2 regions of the Exiguobacterium sp. 9-2 genome follow, and region 2 is predicted to be linked to the other one. Evidence: a T-box and tRNA genes for the amino acid it is inferred to sense, from the RefSeq annotation. Region 2 holds a T-box; the other holds one or more tRNA genes.
The links. A T-box is a leader RNA that pairs with one kind of tRNA and senses whether it is charged. The one in region 2 lies ahead of ileS (isoleucine--tRNA ligase), so its partner is inferred to be a tRNA-Ile.
Positions count from the first base shown of each region.

Region 1 (3,426 bases), 1.1 Mb from region 2:
TCAATACCCTTTAAGACTAGCAAAAGTACCTGTGTTGACGCAAGTCAAGACCCTCGGATTTACTCGACTTCTCGCGGAGCAAAAACAGAGACGCCTCCGCCCGGAACCGGGAAGACACCAAATCCTTCTTCGTCAATCACGACTGGATGATCTTGATGGTTTGTATAGTCGAACCATTCTTGACCCGCACGCTCTTCACCGACGAACATGCGTTTCTCGCACATGTCGGCGTTCGAAAGCAACACGGCACAACCTGAGTTCTCGATTTCATCGACACCAAGACGAACCCAGCCTACACAGTGCGGGTCATCAAGATAATCCTGTTGTTCTCCGTATGCTTTATGATAGCGCGTATAGAGCAGGGCATTGATCATCTCTTTTTTTCCTTCGACAGGGGTCGGTCCTTGGACGCCATAGTAATCCCCGTAAAAGACACATGGATATCCGTCCTTACGTAACAAGATCGCTGCATAGGCATGTTGCTTGAACCAGTCATCCACCCATGATTCTAGCGACTCGCCAGGCTGTGAATCGTGATTGTCGACGAACGTCACGGCATTCGTCGGATGCGACTCGACGAGCGTATCCGCAAACAATGTCGTTAAATCAAATTTTTCTCCCTGCTTGGAAGCTTCATGGAATTTATAATGAAGCGGAACATCAAACAAATCAATCGTGTAGTCGACACTGTCTAGGAAATGACGGCAATCGTCGAGATCTGACTTCCAAAACTCGCCGACCATGTAAAAATCGCCTTCGCTGCTTTCCATCATCGATTTCGCGAATTCACGGACAAATTCATAGTTGATATGCTTGATTGCATCAAGACGGAAGCCTTGGCAATCGATCGTGTCCTTGAACCAGTGTCCCCAACGGATCATTTCTTCCCGTACCGTCGGATGATTGTAGTCGATGTTTGCAAACATGAGGTAATCATAATTGCCGAACTCATCATCTACTTGGTTGTTCCAATCTTTATTATTTCCGGAAATCTTAAAGATCCCTGTTTTTTCTTCGCGCGCGTCAAAATCCGTTCCATTGAAGAATTCGTGTGTCCAGACGAAATCCGAATACTTTCCATTACGACCTGGGAAAGTAAACTTCGTCCATGCATCGATTTCAAACTCTTCTGAAATTTCTTTCGATCGGTCTTCTGGATTGACTTCCACTACTTTAATCGTTTCGAGTTCGTCTGCTGCAGCTTTATGGTTCATGACAACATCCGCATAAACAGCGATATCGTTCTCATGGGCAACTTCGATTGCTTCGACCAGTTCATCCTTTGTGCCATATTTCGTCCGGACCGTTCCTTTTTGATCGAACTCGCCTAAGTCATAGACATCATAGATGCCGTATCCTGTATCTTCATCCGACTGACCTTTCGATGCTGGTGGAATCCACACGGACGTGATGCCAGCAGCACGCAATTCAGGCGCTCGTTCTTTCAAACGTTGCCAGTGCTTTCCATCATTCTCTACATGCCACTCGAAAAACTGCATCATCGTATGGTTACGTTCCATCTCTCTTCGCTCTCCCTTAGTTACTATAGTATGAATATTATTACAATACCTTTACTATTCCCCGAGCGAACAAAAATAAACGCTTCCCGTTTGCAACGAGAAGCGTTCAACCAAATGGACCCTGCAGGACTCGAACCTGCGACCGGACGGTTATGAGCCGTCAGCTCTAACCAGCTGAGCTAAGGGTCCTTAAGTAATAGTAGCGGCGGAGGGAGTCGAACCCACGACCTCACGGGTATGAACCGTACGCTCTAGCCAGCTGAGCTACACCGCCATGATGTATGTTTCTTACTCTTATTAGATTACGAGATGTGACGAAACTTGTCAATATGCTATTTCAAAAAAATAAACAGCTGATTTCATTTTTTTCGAAATCAGCTGTTTTAAAATAAGTCTACGCTTAGTTCATTAATGCTGTCCGCTGTTCAAGGACGAGATCCGTGATGTTCACAGCGTGATCGCCGATTCGTTCAAGGTTTGAAAGTAAGTCGACGAAGATCATTCCCGCTTGTCCTGTACATTCACCAGCATTCACGCGAAGTACATGCTGTTTACGGAATGAACGTTCGAATGCATCAAGTTTCCCTTCAAGTTCAAGAACTTTTCGTGCCCGCGTGACATCGTCTTCTTCGACGGCGCGAATCGCACAAGCGACGATTTCTTGTGTCAGGACATACATCTCATCAAGCTCTCGCTTCGCAGATGTGGTGAACTGAATCCGGTTGACGATCTGGAAGTCGATTAATTCAACGATATTCTCAACATGATCACCAATCCGCTCAAAGTCATTGACGGCGTGCATCAATAACGAATGATCGTTTGATTCACGTTCTGATAAATCATGTGCTGCTATTTTAACGAGATAACTCGTCACTTCTGTATTCAGGTAGTTGATCGCATATTCAATCTGCTCGGATTCTGAAACATCTTTTTTATCATGCGATTGCGTGTAACGGTGTGCTTTTGCAAGTGCGTCTTTTGAGAATTCACCCATACGCAAAACTTCAAGTTTCGCTTGGTTTAAGGCAAGCGCAGAAGATTGATTTAAGATGTTTTGATCGAGATGACGCGGTTTTGAATCGATCGTCGTATCCGTACCTGGTACGATTTTTTGAACGAGCCATGCGATTTGTGCGATGAACCAACATTGAATCAATGTGTTGACGACATTGAACGTTCCGTGTGCAAAAGCAATTTGCATTTTCGGTTCTAAACCAAGCGCGTCTGTAATCCATGCGATGAAGCTTGAGAACACTGGTAATGCGATCAAGAACAAAATTGTTCCGATGATATTGAAGATGACGTGTGCGGCGGCTGTCCGTTTGGCTGCGATCGACGCACCAAGTGCTGCAAGTACTGCCGTAATCGTTGTTCCAATGTTATCACCGAACAAGACCGGTAGTGCCGCTTTGATATCGATCATGTCACCAGCATACAACTCCTGTAAGATACCAATCGTCGCAGATGACGACTGAACAAGAACTGTAAAAATAGTTCCGACGAATACACCAAGCAATGGGTTATCCGACATCGAGACAGTCAACTCTCGGAACCAGGCACTTGATTCGAGCGGAGCCATCCCGTCCCCCATCAATGTGAGACCGTAAAACAATGCACCGAAACCAAAGAAAATCTGTCCGATATACTGAACACGTTCTTTATTGAAGAAGAAGATCAAGAAAGCACCAATGGCGATTGCCGGAAGTGCCGCTTCTTTAACATTGAACCCGATGATAAAGGCCGTGATCGTCGTACCGATGTTCGCTCCCATGACGACACCAATTGCTTGTCGTAAATTCATCAGACCTGCACTCACGAGTCCGACGACGATGACAGTCGTACCGGATGACGATTGAATCAATATCGTGACGACGATACCTGCTAAGATACCTAATAGTGGATTCGT
Region 1 covers NZ_CP142850.1:886,117-889,542, reverse strand. The annotation lists gene VJ374_RS04555 (alpha-amylase) at 60-1,520, opposite strand; tRNA gene VJ374_RS04550 (tRNA-Ile) at 1,636-1,709, opposite strand; tRNA gene VJ374_RS04545 (tRNA-Met) at 1,721-1,794, opposite strand; gene VJ374_RS04540 (Na/Pi cotransporter family protein) at 1,921-3,426, opposite strand, start outside.
Region 1: it encodes a tRNA-Ile, which carries the amino acid that the T-box ahead of ileS (isoleucine--tRNA ligase) is inferred to sense. The anticodon was not compared.

Region 2 (3,426 bases):
TGAACCAGAATCGAACCAGACATCCATGATGTCCGTTTCTTTTTTGAAGATACCGTTCGGACTTGCTGGATGTGTGAATCCTTCAGGAAGCAAGTCGACTGCTTCGCGCTCATACCAGACATTTGATCCGTGAGTTGCAAATAGATTCGCGATATGATCAATCGTTTCTGGTGTGACGATTTCCGTTCCATCTTCAGCGTAGAAGATTGGAAGTGGAACGCCCCAAGCACGTTGACGGGAGATGACCCAGTCGCCGCGGTCTTTGAACATGTTGTGGAGACGTGTTTCACCCCACTCTGGTACCCACTGGACGCCTTTGATCTCATCAAGGATTTCCGCACGGAAGTCTTTGATTGAAGCGAACCACTGTGGCGTTGCCCGGAAGATGACCGGTTTTTTCGTCCGCCAGTCGTGTGGATACGAGTGTTTGATGAATGACAGTTTTAAGAGAGCGCCTGCTTCTTCGAGTGCGAGACCGATTTCTTTGTTCGCATCTTCATAGAACATGCCTTCGAATCCAGGAGCTTCTGCCGTCATGACACCTTTATCGTCAACTGGGCAGAGAACGTCAAGCCCGTATGCTTGACCAATACGGAAGTCATCTTCCCCGTGTCCTGGAGCTGTATGAACGACACCCGTCGCTTCAGCTGTAACGTGGTCGCCAAGCATGACGAGTGATTCACGGTCATAAAGCGGATGTTTCGCTTTCACGTACTCGAAGTCCGCACCGTTGAAGACACGTCCAATTGTCGCGTCTTCCCATCCGAGCGCTTCGATGACTTCTGGAACAAGTGTTTCCGCTACGATATATCCTTTTCCTTGATACTCGATCCGCGCATACGTCAATTCCGCACTGACAGAGATTCCAAGGTTCGCTGGGATCGTCCATGGAGTGGTCGTCCAGATGACGAAATGATCCGTCGGCTCAAGGATGTTTTTTCCATCCATGACTTGGAATGCGACATAGATCGCAGCTGACCGTTTGTCTTGATATTCGATTTCTGCTTCAGCTAGTGCTGATTCAGAAGACGGTGACCAATAGACCGGCTTTTTCCCTTTATAGATATAGCCTTTGTTCGCCATATCCCCAAACAAACGAATTTGAGCTGCTTCAAATTCTGGTTGAAGCGTGATATATGGATTGTCATAGTCACCGAGAACACCGAGACGTTTGAATTGATCACGTTGGTGATCGACTTGTTCGAGCGCATATTTCGCACATAACTCACGGAATTCCGCGACCGTCATCGATTTGCGGTCAACACCTGCTTTTTGAAGTGCTGTCTCGATAGGCAAGCCATGTGTGTCCCAACCTGGTACGTAAGGGGACTGGAAGCCATTCATCGATTTGTAACGGACGATGATGTCTTTTAAGACTTTGTTTAATCCGTGACCCATGTGGATGTCACCGTTCGCATAAGGAGGACCATCGTGAAGGATGAACGTCGGTTTTCCAGCATTCTTTTCTTGGACCGCAGCATAGAGATTCATCTCTTCCCATCGTGCTTGCATATCCGGCTCACGTTTTGGCAAGTTGCCTCGCATTAAAAACTCCGTTTTCATCATCAATAAGGTTTCTTTGTAATCCATCTGACCATCTCTCACCTTTCGCTTTAAAAGTACAAAAAAAGCCAAGCTCATCCCTGAGATAGGGACGAGCTTGGCTGAACTCGCGGTACCACCCTACTAATCCTGCTCGTCTGTTCGACGACGCAGGACCGCTTAAGAACTCGCTAACGGGAGTGAACCGGCATGACTTACTGTTCGGAGAACGTTCAGTCATACACTCTAAGGGGATATCCCATCTCTTTCGTTGCTCGGGCTTCCACCATTTCCCGATTCGCTGTCAACTGTCCAAGATGCGACGTGTCCTTATCATTGATTTTATTTATACGACATCGTCGTCATTATACGCAACTGCTGGAACATCGTCAAGCGCTCCACGAGAAGAGAAATCAAATGCATCCCAGTCGTGGCTCGTCAATAATTCCATTTGAGCATCGATCAACACTTTGAAGCGATTGCGATAGAGCTCGATTTTCTTACGCATCTGTTCCACTTCGAAGTCCGTCCGTTGTGCCCGGCGTTGTGCCGCATCTTGCAATTGCTCTGCTTCGCGTTCTGCCTGTTTCAAGATCAAGCTTGCTTCTTTTGAAGCATTCGCTTTCACTTCTTCTGCCGCTTCCTGTGCGACAATAATCGATTTATTCAATGTTTCTTCCATCGAACTAAAGTAATCGACACGCGCTTGCATGTTTTGGATGACTTCCTGTTGTTGACGGTTCTCACGTAACAACAACTCAAAATCCTTGATGACCTGATCTAGGAATTCGTTCACTTCATCCTCGTCATAGCCGCGAAACTTTCGTGTGAACTCCTTATTATGAATATCGAGTGGCGTTAATGGCATGATGAATTCCTCCTCCGCATTTTTTTATCCTTTTAAAATACCGTATTGTAGTTTGATTCGATCCCGTTTCGTTGATCCGAGAATCGCAATCAGTTTAACGCGTCCCGTTCCACGTAAGGAAAGCAGATCCCCTTCTTCAAGCATGAAACTCACGTCATCGACTACCTTATAATTCACTTTACTTTCACCCTGTTTAATGAGCGTCTGTGCCTTTTGACGGGAGAAGCCGAGAATTTCACTGACGACCGTATCGAACCGAAGTGAGCTGACGAACCCGAGCGTCTCTTCCCACTCTTGTTCCTTCACTTTCAAGCGATCTTCTGCGTCTACGCGCGAAAGACGAATCTTCGTCTTACCTGCGCGTTCGACGTTTGCTTCGATATATGTCGCAACTTCGTCCGCGACAGCAAATTGCACTTGATCCTGGATGATGACGTCGCCGAACTTGGCACGCTTCAATCCGACGTTCAATAATGTACCGGTGACTTGACGATGAGATAGTTCAACGAATTTAGTAGGATAATGAATGCGATAAATGGAAATGTCAAAGTCATCCGCGTTGTATTCATAATAGTCTGGTGCGAGGATTGCTCGTTTACGTTCGGCGCCTTCGAAACCGCCCTCAAAAAAGAGGGCGCATTTCGAACCGACGAGTTCTTGTGTAATTTGCTGTTCACGAGGGTCTAGAAAATCCGTTAATTTAAACGTATACGTCGCTTCCACGTGATCAATCCAGTTCAAGACCGAATCGACGAATTCCCGCTCGCTTCCACGATAATGATCATATACACTCATACGAAGAAGATAGCTCGGATACCGGATTGTGCCAAGTTCAAGACGAGAAAGGCAACAATCGGCGAGATATCTAGCATGCCTCCGATAGGCGGGATAATACGACGGAAGGGTGCTAGGAATGGCTCGACCAACATCGCGAGCACTTGTCCGAATTTCGAATCACGGGCATTCGGGAACCAAGATAGCAGAATGTACACAATCATGACATAACTATAATATTG
Region 2 covers NZ_CP142850.1:2,007,261-2,010,686, forward strand. The annotation lists gene ileS (isoleucine--tRNA ligase) at 1-1,590, opposite strand, end outside; T-box leader at 1,648-1,888, opposite strand; gene VJ374_RS10665 (DivIVA domain-containing protein) at 1,889-2,410, opposite strand; gene VJ374_RS10670 (YlmH family RNA-binding protein) at 2,435-3,205, opposite strand; gene VJ374_RS10675 (YggT family protein) at 3,202-3,426, opposite strand, start outside.